2 regions of the Thermosynechococcus sp. FA-CM-4201 genome follow, and region 1 is predicted to be linked to the other one. Evidence: predicted binding sites of a transcription regulator. Region 1 holds the regulator's gene; the other holds the start of a gene.
The links. The regulator HrcA, encoded in region 1, represses chaperone genes, less so after heat shock. The targets are predictions, from matches to a motif close to TTAGCACTCNNANNNTNNGAGTGCTAA.
Positions count from the first base shown of each region.

Region 1 (11,135 bases):
TCCAGTGGTAGTTCTGCCGTTTCATAGTGCTGGCTGAGCAACCTTTCTAAATCAGGGTACAAAAACAGGGGCACATGGTATTTAGGATTAATCGGCACTCCCCGCTTAAATCCATAGGGACGGCCATAATTTGCTTTGCAGGTTTGCGCCACATGGATCGCCTCATGGTGCAGTGTGTTGATAAATTGCAAAAAGTGGTCGTGCTGGTAGATATCAATCGTGATTTTGGCCGAGGCGTTAATAATCTGGTAAGTGTCACTCCAGTAGGTGAAACGGTAGCCGAATGTGCCCATATGGCCTTCCGGCAGTTGCGCCACCGCTAAGCGGACATTCTGTTGTTCCAGTAGATTCAATAGTGCTCCTAGGTTAGGAGGTGTATTGGCAAAGGGTTCAAAATTGCTGATGGTTTCACTGTCATAAAATTGGCGCAGAATTTGCTGGTTCAGCTTGAGGGCACTGTCATAGTCACGGATACTGCCCACTAAGTCGCCAAGGCGCAGTTTCATGGTTGAGCGCTGCATCAGTCCTTGGGCATCGAGATGACCGCCATACTGGCCAAAGTGATTCAAGTCGGTAAGGGCTTGGCGGTAACGCTCTTGGGAGGTGGCAAACTGGCGATCGGTCCACAGTTGATCTGCCTGTTGACGATAGATGTGACTGCGGTTGAGGTGGGCACGCTGCATACTTGACTGGAATGACTGACAGCGGGCGATCGCCATCGCGAAGATCGGCAGCGCTTCGTTGTATTGTTGGATTTCATAAAAGGCTGCCCCCTTGAGGCTCACCAACTCACAGTAGGGTTCACCAAAGGTCGTATGGCCTAGGTATTGAAAGTAGGGTTCCGCTTCGTCCGCTGTCTTGAGCACACTTTCATACTGTTTGTCACCATAGGCCGCCTGTGCCTGCTGTTGCAGGGTTTGTACCCGCCCGAGCATCGTGTTTTTAGCAAAGTCTTGCATTTTCGGGTCACACAGGGCAGTCGCTTCCTGAAAAGACTGGATAGCATGGGTTGGCTGCCCGAGGTGGCTAAAGGCGGCGCCCTGCAAACTGGTTAATTGGCACTGGGTTTCTGTGGCGATCGCCGAGGGGAGATAGGCAAGGTAGGGGCGTGCCTCGTCGGCGTGGCTCAAAACCAGTGGATAATTCTGCTGATCATGGGCTTGCCAGCTTAGGGTCAGGAGATCCTGACTCCGTTGCTCGAGGGTTGCTTGGGCAAAGGCCACCAATTCAGGAAAAGCCTGACAATTCTCAATTTGATTGGCAAGAAGATCAATCGCTGCTGCGGGCTGCTGCTGATGGGCAAAGATTGCCCCCCGATAGACTTGAATTTGACAAGCCAAAAGGGGACGGGTTTCAGCACTGGCAAAGGAGAGATAGGACTCGGCTCCTTGGAGTTTGTGGCTAGCCGTTTGGTACTGACCGGCTTCGTAGTATTTTTGAGCATCGGCAATCAGGTTTTTGCTCTGGTTGGTCAAGACGGCATAGGTGAGGCTACCGAGGAGTCCCACCGTACCGATAGCGGCTGCCAGTATTTTTTTATTGAAAATGGTATTAGGTATTACAAAATTTGGCCAATGCCATGCTTGCGGTCTGAGTGTCATGAGGAGTATCCTAAATCGCTTTATAGATAGGCTTTTGAGCTTATTAGCTTGATCCTAGCGACTGAGAATTTTCACTGACTTAGCATAAAAACTTCACAATCTTAGTTGATATACTTTAATAGTCTCATGATTTTTGGTTACAAAAACTCGATCGCCCCCCGCAGTCGTTGCAGGGCATCATTGCTGAAATGGGAAGGCTAGTTTATAGATAAATAAAAAACATCAATAACAAATCGCAGGTGTAAGGGGTTATGACGATTGAACTCAGCGATCGCCAAAAGCAAATTCTTGGCGCCACGATTAACCATTACATTGCCACGGCAGAACCCGTCGGCTCAAAAGCGATCGCCACCGAATACAACCTCAACGTCAGCCCGGCCACGGTGCGCAATACGATGCTGCTCCTCGAAAAAAGCGGCCTGCTTTACCAACCCCACACGTCCGCAGGGCGGGTACCCTCTGATTCTGGCTATCGTGTCTATGTGGACGAACTGATCCAGCCTATTCCCGATGTGGCTCGCAAAGCCGAGAGTCTCTTGAGTGAGCGGTTTATTTGGGGACAACAACGCCTTGAGGTGATCTTGCGGCAAGCGGCGCAGTTGCTCTCGGATCTCAGTGGTTACATTACGCTGATCACGCTGCCCAATCGTTTGGAGCGGCAGATTCGGGTGATTCAACTGGTCGCCTTGGATGCGCAGCAGGTGATGGTGATTCTTGTGCTTGATACCTACGAAACCCAGTCGGCACTGATTCAATTGGGGCAAGGGGAAGAAGACCCTGAGCTACGGGAGCGCACCCTACAGGTACTGACCAACTTCCTCAATCATCAGTTGCAGGGGCGATCGCTGGTGGAACTCAGTGCCATTGACTGGCAAAAACTGGATTTGGAGTTCCAGACCTACAGCCAGCAGCTTCAGACCCTACTGCGGCAATTGAGCGATCGCTACAGCCACCAAGGTACTTCCTTTGTGATCAGCGGTCTTGCCGATGTTCTCCAGCAGCCGGAGTTTTCCCAAGTGGAGCAGGTGCAAATGCTGCTGCATCTTCTCGAAGACCAACAGGATCAACTCGCTCCCTTGATCAGTAGTGATAGCCAAGCCCCCTCGCAGGTGCAAATCCGCATTGGCAGTGAAAATACCTTAGCGCCGATGCAGTCCTGTACATTGGTTTATTCCTGCTATTGCTACGGAGACTCCCCCGTGGGCAGTATTGGCATTCTAGGGCCGACGCGGATGCCCTATGCACGGATTATTCCCCTAGTGGCCACAGCAGCAGATTATTTGACCGAACAGGTGAGTCGCCGCAAGTAAAGAAATCAAAACATTAGACCATTCCTGCACAATCAACGGCTGGCTTTATCGTGCACAATAAACTATTGGGCTTTCCCAGTTGGAGATATTGCAATGCCGACACCCGCCTTGCTGGTTCTTGCCGATGGTTCAGTCTTTCGCGGTTTTTCCTTTGGGGCACCGGGAACGGCCATTGGCGAAGTAGTCTTTAATACCGGCATGACGGGTTATCAAGAGGTGCTCACTGACCCGAGTTATTGTGGTCAAATCGTGACATTCACCTACCCTGAGTTGGGCAATACGGGAACCACCCCCGAAGACGATGAATCCGATCGCCCCCAAGTGTGCGGTGCGGTTGCTCGCAATATCTGTGACATTCCCAGTAACTGGCGATCGCAACAATCCTTACCTGATTACCTCAAAGCCCATCGCATTCCTGCAATTTATGGCATTGACACCCGCGCCCTCACCCGCAAAATTCGCACCGTCGGTGCCATGAATGGCGGCATCTCCACGGAAATCCTTGACCCCGTTGAACTGCTGCAAAAAGTCCTTGCCGCTCCCAGTATGCAGGGACAAAATCTAGCCAAGGTGGTGACCACCCGCACCCCCTATGAATGGACAGAACCCACGCCCCCCGCTTGGGAATTTCGTCCCCAGACACCCACCGAAGAGCCACCGCTCACAGTTGTCGCCATTGACTTTGGCGTGAAGCGCAACATTCTCCGTCGCTTGGCTAGTTATGGCTGCCGTGTGATTGTCGTGCCGGCGGATACACCAGCGGAAACGATTCTCAGCTATGACCCGGATGGCATTTTCCTCTCCAATGGCCCCGGCGACCCTGCCGCAGTTCAGGAAGGCATTGAAACCGCGCGCAAATTACTGGCGGCTCAGCGTCCCATGTTTGGCATTTGTCTGGGGCATCAGTTGTTGGGACTTTCTTTGGGGGCGGAAACCTTCAAGCTCAAGTTTGGTCACCGCGGGTTAAACCAGCCCGCTGGCCTGACGCGGGAAGTGGAAATTACCAGCCAAAACCACGGCTTTGCCATTACTGAAGAATCCCTTGCCCAAACCCCCGTTGAGATTACCCACTTTAACCTCAATGACAAAACCGTTGCCGGTCTGAAGCACCAAACATTGCCGATTTTCTCAGTGCAGTATCACCCTGAGGCCAGCCCCGGCCCCCACGATGCCGATTATCTCTTTGGCGAGTTTGTGGCGCAAATGCGTGCCTATCGTCAACAACACCCCCGCAGCCAATGAAAGGGCGATCGCTCACCCCCTACCTCTTTCTTGCCCCTGCCTTGGGGTTACTCACATTGACGGTCTTTTGGCCAGCGCTACAGGCCTTTTTCCTCAGTTTCACCCGCTATGAAACCGATCTCCTGAGTCCGCCTGTGTGGGTGGGATGGGCCAATTTTGCGCAGTTGTGGCGCGATGGTGTTTTCTGGAAAACCTTGGCCAATACGTTCCTCTATTTAGTGGTGGTGGTGCCGATTCTGGCGATCGCTCCCCTGCTGCTGGCGATTCTGGTCAATCAACCCCTGCGGGGCATCCACTGGTTTCGTGCTGCCTACTACAGTCCCGTGATTATCTCAATGGTCGTGGCGGGGATTGCCTGGCGCTGGCTCTATGCCCCCAATGGCCTCTTCAACCAACTGGTACAGGGTCTGCATCTGCGGGACACCCCGATTCCTTGGCTGACCAGTCCCCAACTCGCCCTCTTTAGTGTCATGGCCGTCACCGTCTGGAAAGGCTTGGGTTACTACATGGTGATCTATCTGGCGGGACTTCAGGGGATTAGTGGTGAACTCTACGAAGCGGCGGCGCTTGATGGCAGTGATGGCTGGCGACAGCATCGGGATATTACCTTACCGCTGATGCGCCCCTATATTCTTTTGGTGAGCATTATCTCAGCAATTTCTGCCACGAAGGTCTTTGAAGAAGTCTATGTCATGACCCAAGGGGGACCCCTGAATAGCTCCAAGACCATTGTTTATTACATCTATGAGAATGCCTTTCAGCGCTTAGAGATTAACTACGCCTGCACGATGGGACTGGTCTTATTCCTGTTTATCCTGTCGTTGTCCCTCTTCAATCTCAAGTTTGGCCGCCAGGTGGAAATGCCCCTCAGCTAAGCACTTGCATGCGTTGAATCAACCATTGATCGCCGCGACGGGTAAAGGTGTAGATGACGCGGTAGGGATCGCTATAGGAAATATCATTGCGTAGTGTCCCCTGTTCATAGAAACGGGCATCCTCATTGACTTCTGCCAATACATCCACGCGATCGCTGCCTTGGGGACGCACTTCCTTCACCTCTAGGTTCTTGAGGGTATAAACCCAATGGCTGCCCTCGGACTTTAAGCCCTGTGCCCGCGATCGCCAGCGGCTGAGTTCTGGCTCCGCCAAAATTGTTGCGAGTTTGTCCATGTCAAAGGCCGTGCCAAGGGCTTGGGCTTTAATTTGCTGCCACGTGCGGAGGCGATCGCGCGCCATCTCCGGCGTTAAGGTGGTGGCTAAGGGCGTCGGTTGTGGTGTCGGGGTCGGCGTTGCCACAGGAGTTGGCGTTGGGGTCACTGGCGGTGGCGGGGTGGGGGCTTCAGCCGTTTTGGCTGGCCAATAAACTTTTGCCAAGGCGCCTAACCCAACCAGAACAACCCCTGCACCCATCCAAAACCAAGTCTGACGTTTTTTATGGCGACTGGTTGGAGAGCGGCGCCGTTTGCGAGTGGAGGCTGGGGGCGTGTCGGTCTCCGTTGTGGTTGAAGAACTGGTAGCAACTGATGTCGAAAAGCCTTGACCCAGCCCAGTATGATACTCCAAGGGCAACGTTTCCGCTGTAAACGAGACGGGCGGCGGCACGGCCACCGTTGGTCTAATGACTTCGGGGAGGGCAGAGGCAGTAGTGCTGGGTGGCTCAGGGGCAATGGCGTCGTCACTGAGAGCCTCTAGGTAGGCTTGGATATTGGGATCGGCAAAGTAGGCATCCAAGGCCACTGGTGTTTCCCCCAAGTCCCGAAAGGCAGGATAAATTTCTTCCCGTAGCCATTGCTCTGTGTAGTAGTACAGCCCCGGCAGCAGATCGCTAGAATCATTGGAGTGACGGCGGATAAAGGCGAGACTCTGCTGATCTTGAGAGCGATCGAGAGCGGCCAAGGCCTCAGCAGGTTGTCCCAACAGCAGTAAACAACTGGCCAGTTCAAGGTAGATGTCTTGATTGGGCGAGAGTCGCTCTAGTAAATCCTTGGCGCGGCGAATATAGCTGGGCTGAAGTTCCTGTACACCCCGTGCCACCAGCGCATGAACGGCAAGATAGGTTGCTACGGCTGAGGGACGCCGCGATTCCCGTTCAAAGAGTTCCTGTTGCTCTGCCACGGTGAGATGGCTGCGCAGTTGCAAAATAAATTTCAGAAAATCCTCAACCCCTAGGCCAGAGTAATCATCATGGCGACCTTCAATGCCCCCGCGATCGCTGAGCATCTCCCGCAGCAATAAAATACCCCGCTGCCGATTGACACTATCGGATAGAGGCAGTGCCAGTAGCTCGAGAATGCGGTAGGGACGCAGGCGATTCAGTTCCGTCTGAAACTGCTCCTGTAGTTCGGGAAACAGGTTCGCCCGCTGAAGTACCCCAAGACCGGCTTCGAGGCGAGAGGCGGCTGCTTGGTAGGATTGCCGCTGCCATTCCTCGCGTCCCAATTCCAGATAGGCCAAAGCCACAGTGAGGGTAATATCGGCAACGGCGGCAGAGGAAGTGTAGGGGCGGTTGAGATCAAAGGCATCCCCTTTTAGGAATTGTTCTCCCAGTTTGACCACTTGGGAGTAGTTCCCCAGTTCATAGAGCAGTAGGAGCGCCCCCGAAAATTGCTGATCACTAATTTCAAGGTGGGGAGCGGTGGCATCGGGATCCAACTGGGCAATTAAATCATCGGGATCAACGGCACGGCAGTGGCGATCGTAGGCATGGCGCTGCTCAGGTTCTCGCAAAACTGCATAGGCTTGCTCAATGAGTTCACGACGGGTGGCAACGGTGGTGGGGGAGTGCTGATGGGTGGGCAGTTGCAACAGCCGATCCTGAAACGCTTGCTCAATTTGCTCCGGCGTTGCCTGAATTGGCACACCCAGCACTTGGTAATAGTCGAGGGGAATGCGCACCTGAACCCAAACCTCTATAGATGAACCCGTCCATCAGTGATGATATCTGTCTTTACAGCAAGAACAGGGAAACCCTGCCAACCCTTGCTTCACTTGAAGCATGACACTGTGTAGTGTTCCCAAAGAAAAGGGAGCATCAAGCGTTCTAGGGTATCACAATTTTTGCCCCTCAGTGCGAGTTTGTGCAGAGATTGGGTGGCTTAGCCGCGCACTTTTGCTGTAAAGCCAGAGGCCTTAAATTGCTCCAACTGCAAAGGCGTTGGTTGGTCGTAGGGCACGCTAATGCGAATTTCAAAATCACTAATGCCGGGTGGAATCACATCAATTGCCCCAACCCGTGTGCGGTTTTGCAACACTGGATTGCCATTAGCATCGTAGATGCGGCCAAAGACATCGGCATCCACCACCGTTTTGCCGGATTTATTCTCGGCTTTGCCAGTAATCAGGTAGCAGTTGGCCTTGAGGGTCGTGCCCCCGGGTGTGACTGAACCTTCACCAATTTCTGGCGGACATTCGTGGTAACTGAGGTCAAAGAGCCGCACTTGAATAGCGGCGATCGCCGGCAGCGTGGCGATACTTGACCAGCACAGGACACTGAGGAGCAAACATACCACTCCTCGACGCAGATATCCCACAAACCGATTCGCACTCATCGTCATCGCTCAGCACTTCAACACGCCCCTATTATCCCACAGTGGTCAAAATCCACAGATCAACCGCTCCCAATAGCAGCGTCAAGACGGCCAAAATACCGTACATCCAAGGCTGAGCAAGGGGCTTAATCACCTCTGTGGGCAATCCCGTATGGGCTTCAATGGCACGCATCATTTGGGCAAACCCCGCCACTCGCATCGGCAGAAGATACCCTTGACCTGTGGCAGTCACCAGATAATAGACCAAGCCCCCTTGGCTGGTACTGCGGGGCTGAAGCCCTTGAATCTCTGACCAAGCCAGTTGCCACTGCCGCCGCAGGAAGGGGGGAACCCAACCGGGATAGGTGAGGCGGATTCCTTGAGCATCCAGTTCTACCCGTTGACTCAGCGCCCCCCAGAGCAAAACGCCCCCAAGGGCGATCGCCCCCCAAAGGAGCAGGGGTGAAACAGGCGCCGCCGTCTGTGCCGCCAAAAAGGGGAGAGGAAGTGTGAGGGCGCCATAGAGGGCAATGAGGGTTCCAGAAATCAGGGGCGAGGTTTTGAAGCGCAGGGGTTCAGTCATTGTCGTTGCTGAGTTATTACCTAAAAGGTGCATGATCATTCATCAATAGAATAACCAAGTGGCAAAGGCATATTTAGTCCCCTGCACCACGGGCAAGGCAGCATGGGGATGGGTGTAGTAGGCAGGAAAGACAACAACATCCCCCGTCCGTGGGGTGACCTTTACCCCTTGGCGATCGAAGTAGGTTTCTCCCCCCTGAAAGTCTTCATTGAGATAGCCCACGAGACTCACATCCCGCGTCGGAATACCTTGCGCCAGTTCCATTTGCCGACTGGCCAGCAATAGGTTGTCCACATGGCGGCGATAGCCCTCACCCACCCGATAGCGCAGGATCGAGAAGTTCTCAATTTCAGGAAAGCGAATGCCATAGTGCTGGTAGAGGACGATTTGAATCGTTTGGGTGGCTTGGAGAAGAATCTGCCGCATCGTGTCCTGTTGGGGGTCTTGGGGATCAAAGCGCAGTAGGCCGCCGCCGCGCACTGAGCGATCCACCGTCCCCATGAGAATTTGCGCATCCTCAAACCCCACCTTCTCAGCCGTAGCAATCACCTGCTGACACTGGCGAGCGGGAATCAAACGCTGGAAGAGGAGAATCTCACCCCCCAAGTCAAGAATTTGCAGCGGTGCAGCACTCATAGGGCAAAGATGGTCGCTGTTTCTACGATAGGCCTAGGGGAGGCGTAGTTGCACCGGCACTTCACTTTGGACATTGCCACTGACAATCACCTCTTGGCGATCGAGCCACCCTTTTGCCCGCTGTCCCTGAACTTGAATGCGGGGATTGCTCTGGCGGTAAAAGACGCCCCCTTGGGCTTCCACTTCCTGTTGGGGAATCCGCCAAATCAGTTGAGCCGTGCGTAGGTGGGCATTGGGGCGCTGGATTTCCACTTCACCGCTGGCTTCCACCCGCTGTTGGGGGATCCACCAATTGAGGCGTTGGGCACGCAGTTGCGCCTGTTGGGGTTGACTGTTGATCTGGGCATTGTCAAAGATGGCGCGGTTTTCAGCCATCAGGAAGACACCGCGATTGGCTTGCCCTTGAATGCCTTGAGTGGGGTACTGCACCCGCACCGGGCGATCGCTCACCAATTGCTGCTGCGGAATCAACCAGCGCACCGTTTCTCCTTCAACCCGTAGGGCAGGGTTAGGAAGCTGCACCTGAACGCCCCCCTCAAGGGTAACTACCTGATCGCTAATTGACCAGATGGCCCTTTGGGCTTGCAGCCGCTGCCCTTGGCGATCGCCCGCCACACCAATGACAGTCACCCCCCCTTGACCAATCACCCCTGCCAAGAGCCGATTGGGTTCCTGCTGCCACACCAGACTCTCCGTATTGAGGCGCAAATCCTTGGCGTCCTTGGCGGGCGAGGTCACCTGAACGGCATTGAGGGCACGCAGTTCTTGGCGTTGGCTATCGGCTTCGAGGCGCTTGGCAGTAACGGTGACTTGGGGATAGCGGGCTTGCAGGTTTTTCTGGGCAATGAGAACGCCGCGATCGCCCTGCCAGACCAATTGATCGGCCACAATCGTCCCCTTTTGCTGGAGATCAGTGACCGTGGTGCGACCCTCAATCCAGAGTTGCCCATCCCGCTGCCGCACATTGACTGCCTTAGCTTGCACCTTGTAAGCAGTTTTGCCCTCTGCCTTTAATTCCCCCGTGAGGTTTTGAATCTCCAATTGCTGGCGATCGTCATCGCGATAGCGTGCTCCCGCCGCTTGCAGTAACCAGAGAAGTTCACCTTTGGCATTGGTTTGCCGTAGGGTCAGATTTTGCAGCTTGACATCACCCGTGATTTCTGGTTCTGGTGAGGGTTCCTCGCCCACCCACTGATCCACCCAGCCACAGCCTGTTAAGGCCAGTACAAGGCAAAGGGGGAGGAGGGGTCTAGGCAGAGGCATTGTTGTCTAGGTTCTCTAGGGTCTCGGGTGACTCATTGCCCGCAGCTTCCTCTTTCCCTTCGGCGGTATCTTGCTCCCAATGGGGAGTCACAATGGGGGGTGGCGTCAGGCTACCCGTGACGGGGCGGTAGGTATAGGTCGGGCGGGGCGCTTTTTGGATTTCTTCGCGAATGCTCTCCAGATCAATGTAGCGATCGGCAACGTTAATGAGGCTATCGCTCGTCATCGATCGCAGGCTCACCACCTCAACCCGTGCCCCTCGGTAACTCACCGCATCCACCGCATAGGCCAAATCGCCATCACCACTGACCAAGATGGCAGTATCATAGCAACCCACCAGCGCCATCATATCCACGGCAATTTCCACGTCAAGATTCGCCTTTTTAGAACCGTCGGGGAGTTGGACGAGTTCCTTGGAGACAACACGATAGCCATTGCGGCGCATCCACAGCAAAAACCCCTGCTGTTTTTCATTGGTGGGGTCAACCCCCGTATAGAAGAAGGAGCGAAAGAGACGGGAACCTTGGGTCAGGTGGCAGAGGAGTTTTGAATAGTCAATTTCAATGCCCAGTTGCAGTGCTGCATAGAATAGGTTGGAGCCATCAATAAAGATGGCAACGCGCCCGCGATTTTGTAACACCTGTTCTGGCGTGTAAATAACTGAAGACGAAGATGTAACCATGTAGAAATCATCTCAAAAAAAGTGTGTTATCGAAATATGAAGTCATACCTCTAGCGTATCGCGCGTCAAGGGGAATCGGCGACGGTTGCAGGCAGCGACAGTTTTTGGAAAATCGGCTCTGGATTGGCCAGAGGTTGTGACGCCGGTAAAACACCCCACTGGGCTTGGCGATCGCCCAAAAGGTCTGGGGCAACTGATCCGTTAAATTTAATACTATAGCCCAACTGCCCATAGATGGCCTCACTCAGTTGGGGGATAATCGGGGCAAGGACATAGGCCACAAGCCGCACT
Region 1 is NZ_CP079920.1:246,598-257,732, reverse strand. Features, by position in the region: gene KV190_RS01155 (hypothetical protein) at 1-1,601, opposite strand, end outside; gene hrcA (heat-inducible transcriptional repressor HrcA) at 1,853-2,911, shown strand; gene carA (glutamine-hydrolyzing carbamoyl-phosphate synthase small subunit) at 3,005-4,153, shown strand; gene KV190_RS01140 (carbohydrate ABC transporter permease) at 4,150-5,028, shown strand; gene KV190_RS01135 (IMS domain-containing protein) at 5,021-7,048, opposite strand; gene KV190_RS01130 (hypothetical protein) at 7,249-7,707, opposite strand; gene KV190_RS01125 (hypothetical protein) at 7,733-8,263, opposite strand; gene KV190_RS01120 (prolyl hydroxylase family protein) at 8,306-8,899, opposite strand; gene lptC (LPS export ABC transporter periplasmic protein LptC) at 8,933-10,162, opposite strand; gene KV190_RS01110 (LabA-like NYN domain-containing protein) at 10,149-10,844, opposite strand; gene metG (methionine--tRNA ligase) at 10,910-11,135, opposite strand, start outside.

Region 2 (12,380 bases), 1.4 Mb from region 1:
TGCCACAAGGGCGCGGCAATTCAGCATTTGCATCAGCCGTAAGGGTGCGGTGGCACTAACCACACTTTGACTATCGCTGACGCTCACGGTTTGGCCGCTGCTAAGGGCAGTATAACAACCTGCCAACTCCTGCTGTGTAATGGCTAAGGGTTGCCGCTGGCTCTCGCGGCTCTGGGGTTTACCAACGGTGTAACTGCGCCGCCGATAGAGGGGTTGCTCCAAATCTCGCCAAAAGAGGCTGGTACGTTGAGGTTGACAAAATTGGTGCACTGCCAGCAACAGAGCTTCAATGCGTTGACCCAAACTAGGGGCACGGCTGGCCTCCTGAAGCAGATGGCGTACGGGGTCATCACTGGTAATCGTGGGAGCAGCCGCTTGCTTTGCTTCTGGTGCCGCTTTCGTTGCTTGCGTCGCTGTTAGGCGTTCCAGTTCTGCGCCAAGGGCACTCACCAAGAGGCTCATGTGAGCCAAATCATCCCCCCGCAGGGTATCGCCCCATGTGGTGGAACCGATCATGAGAATGCCGAGGGGTTGACGATGGCGGATAATGGGATAGATGGCCGTGCCTTGAATGCCCAAACGGGTGGCGGCTTCCCGCAACTCTCCTAGACGTGCTTCCTCCTTGAGACTGGGCAAACTAATCGGCTTGCGGTTCATCAATACCTGATCGAGAAGGCTACCGGCGGCAAGGGTCAGTTTCTGCTTGAGGAAGGGATGATCACCAACGGGCGTGGTTCCCCCTTGGCCAATGAGTTGTTTGGCGGCTTCATTATATAGTCCCAACCAGACAAAGGACATGCCGAGGGTTTCTTGGACAAAGCTCACCAAGGGAGCAATGAGTCCGCCAATTTGCTCTTGCTGTTGTAACTGTTTGATGGTGTTGACCAGTGCCGCCAAAGCGGGGCTGACCTTCGAGGATTTGGCAGAGGTCATAGGGGCGATCGCAACCGAGAAGGATGTCTTCTATTCTAAACTTTGCCCCTCCGCAATCCTGTGCTGCAACTCACAGCAGGCAAGGAGAAAGTCTGGGGGCACAGGGGCAGGCCATGTCCCCTCAACTCGGCGATCGCCCAACACAATCAGATGCAGGCTATAGGCATGGGGATAGCCCTCCAATTCCAAGTGCACAGCGTCGTTGCTGCCACTGAGGGTAATCATTTCCTCTGCCATCAATTCGGGGGCGATCGCCAGAAGCTGCCCGTGGAGTTGGCGAAATAAATCCACAAATGCCTTGAATTCTACTGCGGTGAGTTCCGTTGCCCAGTCCTCAGCGCCCACCAGCCCTGCATAGGATTGATCGTTGCGCCAGCCCACCCGCCAGCCTTGCCCCACCCGCAGTTCCATAGGCTAGCCCTCTAAAACGTGGGTACGAGGCTACTGTTGCCGCCAAAGAGAGCCCAAGACAGGAAAAAGTTGAGAATAAAGATCGCCAATAGCGAGATCACCACAGCCGCCGTGGTGGATTGACCGACCCCCTTGGCGCCCCCGGTGGTTGTAATGCCCCAATTGCAGCCAATGATGGCCACCACGCCGCCAAAAATGCCTGACTTGATAATCGAACTCCAGAGATCCCAAGTTTGCAAAAAGTTCTGAATGGACTCAATATAGACATTCTTGGGGATGCCGTACAGATACTCAGCAATAATGAGTCCACCCCACAGCCCTGTCACCAATGCCAAGATATTAAGAATGGGTAACATTAGCACACAGGCAATAAACCGTGGCACCACCAGATAATCCACAGGATCTGTGCCCAACATATAGAGGGCATCAATTTGCTCAGTGACTTTCATGGTGCCAATTTCAGCCGCAAAGGCGGAGCCAACCCGGCCGGCGAGTACCACCGCTGTCAGCACCGGCCCTAGTTCCCGCGCAAGGGCGATCGCCAGCACGCCACCCACTGCAGGGGTCGCACCAAAGGTAATGAATTCACGGGCGACCTGAATCGTAAACACCATGCCCACAAAGGCCGCTGTAATGAGGGCAACACTGAGGGAGGCAGGCCCCACCAAAGCCATTTGCTCGATCGAGTTGCGGAGAGCAATCCGCCCCCGCACCAGATAAAAGATGACTTGACCCGCCAAGAGAAAGGCTGTGCCCAAGCGTTGTACACCCTGACTTGCACGCCAGCGCAGCCGTGGCCACTTCATCGCCTTCATTGTCGCGTCCTAGAAATTACTGGTTTCACCCGCAGCACCATTACCCAAGCCTGAGAGTTTGAGGAAGAGGTTTTTATCCGTTGTGCTCTGATAGACACAGCTTATTTCCGGGTTACTCTCCAAGTTGCCCACATAGCCAAAGGTATTCAGCCGCTGCCGACAACTGCGCAATTGTTCACCCGTGATCAGTTGTCGCTGTTCTAAAAGAGCGACGTTATTGGCGCGAATCACACAGCCCGGTTGCATGAAAGGTTGGGAAACAAAGACCGAGAAGGGGTTAAACGTCACAAAAATCCGCGTATCCACCGCGATCGCGCTTGCGCCAAATTGCACGCAAATATCAGGATTGGGCGCCGCCTGATCAATAAACTGCGTTGAGGCCACGTTATCAGGGTTGAGGGTCGTGGTTTTGCTAAAGGTGACACCCACACCGACGCCAATGATAAAAACTGCTGCCAATACTGCCAACGTACGGGTATTGACTGCTGACTTTGATTCTGGTTGAGGAGGCCGACGAATTTGAGGACGCGGACGCGGTGGGGATGGCGAACGTCGAGGCATAGCAGGAAGAGTGAACAGCACTTCCCTACCAGTATGCCCTTAGAAGGCAGGGTTTGACTGCCCCCCCGCTTGTTTTGGCTTCGCCTTGTTGACCTTGAGCACCCGTCCTAGCCATGTTGCACCGTCGAGATCATCAATGGCAGCGGCCTCCTGAGTTTCATCCACCAGTTCGACAAAAGCAAAGCCACGCCGTTTACCTGTTTCTCGATCCACCGGCAACACAATCCGGCGAATAGCACCATATTTCTCAAAGACTTCGCGAAGATCGTTTTCTGTCGCCTCATAGGAGAGGTTGCCGATGTACAGTGTCATAACCCGAACTCAGAAGCAATTTGACAATCATCATAGCTTCTCGCTTTCCCTTACCCATGCGATCCAGACTACAGAATCCAAGACTTTGCAAAGAAAATTAACGTTTTCTATCAGCCCCAAAATATACCAAGGTTAAAAAGAAATTAATTCCTCTCTTAATGTCACCTAAAGCCCTTTGCACAGGGTTCGAGCCGAGTCCGACAGATTCGCCAAATTGCTAGCCCATTGCCTTTGCCAAATGACCCCAACGACTGGTCAGCAGATCCGCGCTATATTATTGACTTACTGAAGCGGGTGGTGCGAGTGAGCATCGAAACAGTTCAGATTGTCCAACAGCTTCCAGAGTTCAAGCTCCTCAGCAAAAAGGCAACTGATTAGCCCCTAGGCAAAGACCGCCGTGCGATTGCCATACACCAGAATCCGATTTTGCAAATGCAGCCGCACCGCCCGCGCCAACACCACCCGTTCCAAATCCTTGCCCTTGCGAATCAGATCCGCCACTGTATCGCGATGGCTAATGTGCACAACCGCCTGCTCAATAATTGGCCCTTCATCTAAATCCGCTGTGGCATAGTGGGCCGTGGCACCAATGATTTTCACCCCTCGCTCATAGGCACGGTGGTAGGGATTCGCGCCCGCAAAGGCAGGCAAAAATGAATGGTGAATGTTGATCACTTGGGGAAAGGCCTCAATAAATTCAGGACTGAGCACCTGCATATACTTGGCCAGCACTACCAGATCAATCTTGTAGTCCTTGAGGAGTTGCAGTTCCTTGGCCTCTGCGAGGGGCTTGGTCTCTGGCGTTACAGGGATATAATGAAAGTCAATGCCAAACTGCTCGGCAATGGGACGTAAATGTTCATGGTTACTGATAATCAGGGGAATTTCCGCAAAGAGATCCCCCGCCTGCTGTCGCAGCAGCAAATCCCACAGGCAATGATCTTGGCGGCTCACCCAAATGGCCAAGCGATAGGGAATATCCGATGCCCGTAACTGCCAGCGCACCCCCTGCCAACTGGCAAAGACTTTTTCCCGCTGCGCATAGTTGATGAAAGTCGCGGCAATTTGATCGCGGGGGATCTCAAAGCCCTCTAGTTCCCACTCGAGGCGGGAGAGAAAAATGCCCGCAACGGCATCGGTGTGGTGGTCGGCATGGACAATGTTCCCGTTGTAGCGATAAACAAACTGCGCCAACTTGGCCACTAGTCCCCGCTGATCGGGACAGGAAATGGAGAGGGTCATCGTCGGCATAGGCACACCGCAAGGCAGAGCAACCTGTATTCTACTATTGCGAATTGGGAGCGGCGCGATTTAAGACCTTGGCGAGATACTGCCCTGTGTAGGATTGGGGTATCAGTGCCACTGCTTCAGGGGTGCCGACGGCAACCACCTCTCCCCCGCGATCGCCCCCCTCTGGCCCTAGATCAATAATCCAATCGGCACAGCGAATCACATCTAGATTGTGCTCAATCACCAGAATCGAATTGCCCTTGTCCACCAGCCGCTGCAACACCTCGAGGAGTTTATGCACATCGTAAAAGGACAGCCCTGTGGTTGGCTCATCAATCAGGTAGAGGGTTTTGCCCGTGGCGCGGCGCGACAGTTCAGCCGCTAATTTGAGGCGTTGGGCTTCCCCCCCAGAGAGGGTAGGGGCGGTTTGTCCCAGTTTCAGATAGCCCAAGCCCACATCCACGAGGGTTTGCAGTTTGCTCACCGCCTTGGGGATATTTTCAAAAAAGGTCAGTGCCGTCTCGGCGGTCATATCCAAAACATCGGCGATCGAGCAGCCCTTGTACTTCACTTGCAGCGTATCGCGGTTGTAGCGTGCCCCCTTGCACACCTCACACTGCACATAGACATCGGGCAGAAAGTTCATCTCAATAACATTGACCCCTTGGCCGCCGCAGGCTTCACAGCGACCCCCCTTGATATTGAAGGAAAATTGCCCCGGCTTGTAGCCCCGTGCCTTGGCCTCAACGGTTTGGCTAAAGACCTCACGGATGACATCAAACACGCCAATGTAGGTAGCAGGGTTCGAGCGCGGCGTCCGACCAATGGGGGACTGGTCAATGACAATCACTTTATCAATGGCATGCAAGCCTTCGATCTGCCCCAGTTCCTTGGGGAGCGGCACACTGTGACCGAGATGGTGCTGTAGGGCAGGATAGAGCACTTCGTGCATGAGGGTGGATTTCCCCGACCCCGATACCCCCGTCAGACACACCAGCTTGCCCAAGGGAATTTCTACTGTGATGTCCTTGAGGTTGTTGCGGCAGACCTTTTTGAGAATCAGGGATTGGCCATTCCCCGGTCGGCGATCGCTGGGGGTTTCAATGCGCTTGCGCCCCGATAGATAAGCTCCCGTCAGTGAGTCGGGATGGTTGAGAATCGCCTCTAGGCTGCCTTGAGCCACAATCTGGCCACCGTGGATCCCTGCCCCTGGGCCAATATCCACAATATGATCGGCAGCGCGGATCGTGTCCTCATCGTGTTCGACCACAATCAGTGTATTCCCCAAGTCCCGCAGGCGAAACAGCGTTTGCAGCAGGCGATCGTTATCCCGCTGGTGCAGGCCAATACTGGGTTCATCGAGGACATAGAGCACCCCCGTCAGGCCAGAGCCAATTTGGGTGGCCAAGCGAATGCGTTGGGCTTCACCGCCAGAGAGGGTAGCCGCACTGCGATCCAGCGTCAGGTAATCTAGCCCCACATCCACCAGAAACTGCAACCGCGCTGTGACTTCCCGTAGAGCCAGTTCCGCAATCTGCTGTTGGCGGGCGCTTAGTTGGAGCGATCGCAGCCGTGCCAAACACTCACGAATCGAGACACTAGTGAGATCCGTGAGGCGATATTGCCCCAAGCGCACTGCGAGGGCAGCAGGTTTCAGGCGTTGACCCCCACAGGCGGGGCAGGTTTGATTGACTTGGTACTCTTCCAGCTTTTGGCGGTAGGCATCGGAGGTGGCCTCGCGGTACTGCCGCTCCAAAATTGGGATCACCCCTTGAAATTGGCGGTAGTAGTCCCGTTTGCGGTAGCGGGAATCAGCGGGGATAAGAATGGGGGTGTCAGTGCCGTAGAGGATGATTTCCCGTTGCAACTCCGTCAGGCGGTACCACGGTGTATTGATGTCAAAGCCAAAGGCCTCGGCAATGCCACAGAGGAGAGCAAGGTAGTAGTCGTGTTCTTTCTCGGCCCAGGGGGCGATCGCCAGATAGACGGGGAGTTCAGGATTGGGGACAATCAACTCCGGGCTAAATTTGCGCAAATAGCCCAAGCCATGACACTCTGGACAGGCACCATAGGGGGAGTTAAAGGAAAAGAGCCGAGGGGATAGCTCATCCATTACCGCCCCATGCTCCGGGCAGGCAAAATTTTCGGAAAATAGCAGGGTTCGCCCCTCAGCCTCACCCTCACGGGGCACCACACTGACCATTGCCGTACCGTTGGCATGGTGCAACGCCGTTCGCAAGGAATCCCCTAAGCGTTCCTCAATCCCCGGCTTCAGCACAAGGCGATCGACCACAATTTCAAGCGTGTGGGCATGGTTTTTATCCAGTTCAATGGCATCACTGAGGTCGCGCACCTCGCCATCAATGCGAACCCGCACAAAGCCCTCACTGGCTAGACTCGATAGCAGCTTCTTGTGGGTGCCCTTCTTACCCTTGACAATGGGAGCCAAGACTTGAAAGCGGGTCTGCGGCGGCAACTGCATCACCTGATCCACCATCTCATCAATGGTTTGGGGGCGAATCGAGCGATCGCAATGGGGGCAATGGGGTTCACCGGCACGGCCATAGAGCAGCCGCAGGTAGTCATAGATTTCCGTGACTGTGCCCACCGTCGAGCGAGGATTGTGGGAAGTGGACTTTTGATCAATGGAAATTGCTGGACTTAGCCCCTCAATGGCATCCACATCGGGCTTATCCAACTGGCCGAGGAATTGCCGCGCATAGGCACTTAGGGACTCCACATAGCGGCGTTGCCCTTCAGCAAAAATCGTGTCAAAGGCCAGAGAGGACTTGCCGGAACCAGAAACCCCCGTCATCACAATCAGGCGATCGCGGGGGAGGTCGAGGTCAATGTTTTTCAGATTATGCTGCCGTGCACCCCGAACCCGAATTTCACCCGTAGGCACTGGATCGCCCATGCTGCAAACTGTGAATGTTAAAAAACGTTACGTTGAGGGTTATTATAGCAACGCTGCCAGACCCGTTTGGCGCCACGCAATAAAAAAGCGGGGTGTGGTTTCCCCGCTCTGAGTGTGACTTAGGTTACTTGCGGTGAACCCAGTGAGTCTGAGGGATTCACCGATGGATTGGGCTTAGTAGTCGAAGTCACCGCCCATGCCGGCACCGGCACCCGCAGGATTGTTGTCCTTGGGTTCGGGTTTGTCAACGATGATGCACTCGGTGGTCAGCACCATACCGGCAATGGAGGCCGCATTTTGCAGAGCCGAGCGGGTGACTTTGGCAGGGTCAACGATACCCGCATCGAACATATTGACATATTCATCTTTGGCGGCATCATAACCCACATCGAAGGGTTTTTCTTTGACCCGTTCGACAATGATGGCACCGTTTTGACCCGCGTTTTCAGCAATGCGACGCAGGGGAGCGCTGAGGGCACGCTCAACAATGTTGGCACCAATCAGTTCTTCACCCGTCAGGTGCTCAGCCGCCCAGTTGCTCAACTCAGGCGCCAAGTGAGCCAAGGTGGTACCGCCACCGGGGACAATCCCCTCTTCGACAGCGGCTTTGGTGGCGTTAATCGCATCTTCCAGACGGAGTTTGCGATCTTTCATTTCGGTTTCAGTGGCAGCACCGACTTTAATCACCGCCACACCACCGGCCAGCTTGGCCAACCGCTCTTGCAGTTTTTCTTTGTCGTAGCTGGAGTCGGTTTCTTCGATTTGGCGACGGATTTGCTCGCAGCGAGCTTTGACGGCTTTTTCATTGCCTTCGGCCACAATCGTGGTGTGATCTTTGGTGATCGTGATGCGGCGAGCTTTACCGAGCATATCTAGCTTGGCATTTTCCAGCTTCAGACCGGCATCTTCGGTGATCACTTGACCCGCTGTCAGGACGGCAATATCTTCGAGCATCGCTTTACGGCGATCGCCAAAGCCAGGAGCTTTCACCGCAGCCACATTCAAGACACCGCGCAGACGGTTGACCACGAGGGTCGCCAAGGCTTCTTTCTCGATGTCTTCAGCAATGATCACCAGGGGCTTACCGGCGCGAGCCACTTGTTCGAGGATCGGCACCAGATCTTGCACCAGGGTAATTTTCTTGTCGGTGATCAGCACGAAGGGTTCATCGAGCACCGCTTCCATGCGCTCGGTGTCGGTGGCAAAGTAGGGGGAGATATAGCCCTTGTCAAAGCGCATCCCCTCAGTGACCTCGAGTTCGGTGGTCATGGATTTGCCTTCTTCGAGGGAGATCACGCCTTCTTTGCCCACTTTGTCCATGGCATCGGCAATCATCCGGCCCACTTCTTCATCGTTACCGGCAGAGATCGCCGCCACTTGGGCAATAGCTTTGGAATCTTCCACCGGACGGGCGTGTTCAGCAATTTTTTCAACGAGGAAGTGGGTGGCTTTGTCAATCCCGCGTTTCAGGGCAATGGGGTTAGCACCGGCAGCAACGTTGCGCAGCCCCTCTTTCACCATGGCATGGGCAAGAACCGTTGCCGTAGTGGTACCGTCACCGGCCGCATCATTGGTTTTCGAGGCGGCTTGGCGGATCAGAGCCACACCGGTATTTTCAATGTGATCTTCGAGTTCGATTTCTTTAGCAATGGTGACACCATCATTGACAATTTGCGGCGCCCCAAATTTTTTCTCCAGGACCACGTTCCGCCCTTTCGGACCAAGGGTCACGGCCACGGATTCAGCCAAGATGTCCATCCCTTTTTCGAGGGCACGACGAGCATTTTCGTTGTAGATAATGCGCTTCGCCATATGTGTTTCCTACCTCAATCGTTCAACAGTGATGAAAAATCGCACAGAAATGAAGGAGTGTCAGCGACTTAGCCAACAATGGCCAAGATGTCTTTTTCCGAGAGGAGAACGTAGTCTTCGCCCGCCAGTTTCACTTCGGTACCGGCATATTTGGAGTACAGCACTTTGTCCCCCACTTTCACATCCATGGGCTGACGCTTGCCGTCTTCAGTGAGTTTGCCGGGACCCACGGCGGTCACTTCACCCACTTGGGGTTTTTCACGGGCGTTGTCGGGCAGAAGGATACCCCCTGCAGTACGTTCTTCACTTTCGCTGACTTTGACAAAAATGCGATCGCCCAAAGGCTTCACAGTTGAAACGCTTAGAGATACGGCTGCCATAGCGTACTGTTCTCCCAATTGTAAGAGTATGGATTGATAGCACTCACTGCACGGCTCATCGCGCAGTTTCTGGGGGGCAAGAGCATCACTTACAGTTGTTTAGCACTCTCACCCTTCGAGTGCTAATGTAGCGAGAGACGGTTGGCGATCGCAACTCCTGTTGCAGTACGGTTTTCCGAACGGCACTTTAGCTCTTTAGCCCCGTGGTGGCAATGCCGCGAATCAGTTGCCGCTGACCTAAAATAAACAAAATCATCACTGGCACAGTGGCAATCACCGCCGCCGCCATCATCAACGGCCAATCATTGGTGAACTGCTCCTGAAAATTGGCCAAGGAAAGCTGCACCGTGATCAGCTCTGGCTTGGTGGTAAAGACCAAGGGCTTAAAGAGATCATTCCACTCCCCAATGAAGGTGAAAATAAAGAGCGTGACCAAGGCCGGTCGGCTCAGGGGCAAGAGAATATGCCAGAGCACTTGCCAGCGATTTGCCCCATCCAAGAGGGCTGCTTCCTCAAGGGCAACGGGCAATGTGAGAAAAAACTGCCGCATCAAAAAGACGCCAAAGCCATTGGCTGCCGTCGGCAAGATCAAGGCGCCATAGGTATTGATCAGATGACCCGCCTTGAGGATGAGAAAAATTGGGATCACCAAAAGTTGAAATGGGATCACTAGGGTTGCCAGCATCAGCAGCAACATCGTCTGTTGCCCCGGAAACGAAAGTCGGGCAAGGGCGTAACCCGCTAGGGCTGAGGTCAGCAACTGGAGTGCCGTTACCGCCAAGGCCACAAAGGTTGAGTTGGCAAAGGCCAAGATAAAGTGTCCCTGCTGCCATGCTGCCTGATAGCTCTGCCATGTCCAGCCTTGGGGCGGCAACAATTGGGTAGGTAGGGTTCCCGGTGGCCAGCCCGACGTACAGAGCACCACCAGTAGGGGGCTGAGAACCAGCAACGCCCCCAGTGTCAGTAGGATCGTTACGCCTACCCTAGGAGCGACCACTGCCGGACATCCGTTTTAGCAAATCCACAAATCCTTTGACTTCTTCGCGGAAAAGGAAGCCCGCATAGGCCTCCATACCATGCTCGCCAATATCCAATCCCTCGATTTCCTCTTCCGGCGAAACGCGGATACCAATGGTAGCATTCAGCAGTAACCAAGCCGCTGTACTAAAGGCAACGGTAAACCCGCCCACCGCCAGTATCCCCACTAATTGGTGCCCCAACTGGGTAAAGTCACCACTCCAGAGCAATCCCTTCAGAGGCCCTTCTCCAGCTTCGTAAAAGCGCCCCGGCCCATCAGCAAAGAGACCCACAGCCAAAGTACCCCAGATGCCATTGACCAAGTGTACGGAAATGGCTCCCACTGGATCATCAATTTTCAGGCGGTCAATCGTCACCACCGAAAAGACAATAATGATCCCGGCAATAATGCCGATTAAGGCCGCACTCTCAATGGTGACAAAGGCACAGGGGGCTGTGATGGCCACTAATCCCGCCAGAATGCCATTGATGATCATCGAAAGGTCGGGCTTACCAAAGTAGAGTGTGGAAACCACTGTTGCGGTGACGCCCCCAAAAGCTGCCGCCATATTCGTGGTCACGACAATGTGGGCAATCGCTTCCGGATCTGCAGTCATCGTTGACCCCGGATTAAAGCCAAACCAACCCAGCCAGAGGATCAGACAACCTAGGGTGGCGATCGCAAAATTGTGTCCGGGAATTGCCGCCACCGACCCATCGGGCAGAAAGCGACCCAAACGCGGCCCTAGGAGAGCTGCCCCCATCAATGCTGCCCATCCACCTACAGAGTGCACCACCGTAGAACCGGCAAAATCCCACATGCCTAGCTGTTGCAGCCAACCGCCACCCCAGATCCAGTGACCCGTAATCGGATAGGAAATCCCCACCAGCAGCAAGCTGAAGATAAAGAAGGCATAGAACTTAATCCGCTCCGCCACTGCCCCGGAAACAATCGTGGCTGCTGTTCCCGCAAACACTAGTTGAAAGAAAAACTTAGCAGAGAGGGGCACCGCCGCCCAACTCAAGGAACCATAAACTCCCCGATAGGCTTCGTCAGTGGCTGGACTATTATCGGCACCGAGCAAAAAGAAACCACTCGTGCCCAAGACCCCATTGCCATCGCCAAACATCAGGGCAAAACCAATTGCCCAATAGGAAATACTCGAAAGGGCAAAGACAATCAGGTTCTTTGAGAGTAGGTTCACTGCATTTTTGGCACGGCAAAAGCCTGTCTCCAACATGCCAAAGCCAGCATTCATAAAAAACACCAACACACCCGCAAAAATCACCCAGAGCGTGTTGAGCGCCACCTGCACCTTTTCCGGAACCGCTGCTGAAGCGGCAGTATCTTGCCCCAATGCGGCTGTTGCACTCAGCAAGCCAATCATCACCGCAAAGGTCAATAGCGTGCGGCGAGTAGGGAGATAGAGAATCTGAGTCAGAGGATGCTGAAGACGTAACCCCCGGCGCAAGACAGAACGCAGTTTCATAGGTGCAGATGTCCAATCTACAAAGAAAACAGTTGGAACTTGTAACCCCCGGCCAAAATCCCTAGGAAAATCTTAGGGTTTAAGTGCAAAGTTTGGCACAAATAAATTGATCATCCCTGAATCGACCCTTGGCGATATGTATTCCACGATACAAAAACTTGGGTCTCCACACTCAATTTTGCATAGGGGGCAAGCTGTGCCAGTTAGAGAAGTTGCAATTGTCCACCCTTGTGGAGTGTCCAGTAATGACTCATCTGTACCACCCAAATCCTGCTGTTATTTACCGCTGGGTGATGAGTTCTTGCCTTGTTGGTTTAGGATGTGCAACCCTGCACTTAGCTCCTGTCACTGCTCAAATTGCCGTCTATGAAGGGCGGCGGGTCACCGGGGACGTCACCATGACACTGCCCGACGGCAGCACCTACAAAGGGGAATTGCTCAATGGTCGCTTTAATGGCCAAGGTATCCTCACAATGGCCAATGGCAACCGCTACGAAGGGGA
Region 2 is NZ_CP079920.1:1,678,387-1,690,766, reverse strand. Features, by position in the region: gene KV190_RS08240 (GAF domain-containing protein) at 1-933, opposite strand, end outside; gene KV190_RS08235 (DUF1818 family protein) at 964-1,344, opposite strand; gene KV190_RS08230 (MlaE family lipid ABC transporter permease subunit) at 1,356-2,159, opposite strand; gene KV190_RS08225 (DUF3172 domain-containing protein) at 2,169-2,720, opposite strand; gene KV190_RS08220 (RNA recognition motif domain-containing protein) at 2,760-3,032, opposite strand; gene KV190_RS08215 (hypothetical protein) at 3,258-3,410, shown strand; gene purU (formyltetrahydrofolate deformylase) at 3,414-4,289, opposite strand; gene uvrA (excinuclease ABC subunit UvrA) at 4,318-7,179, opposite strand; gene groL (chaperonin GroEL) at 7,354-8,991, opposite strand; gene groES (co-chaperone GroES) at 9,060-9,371, opposite strand; gene KV190_RS08190 (carbohydrate ABC transporter permease) at 9,559-10,320, opposite strand; gene KV190_RS08185 (ammonium transporter) at 10,355-11,878, opposite strand; gene KV190_RS08180 (MORN repeat-containing protein) at 12,124-12,380, shown strand, end outside.
Region 2: groES (co-chaperone GroES) is a predicted target of HrcA. The motif match lies at 9,471-9,497, and genes of this name have one in related genera.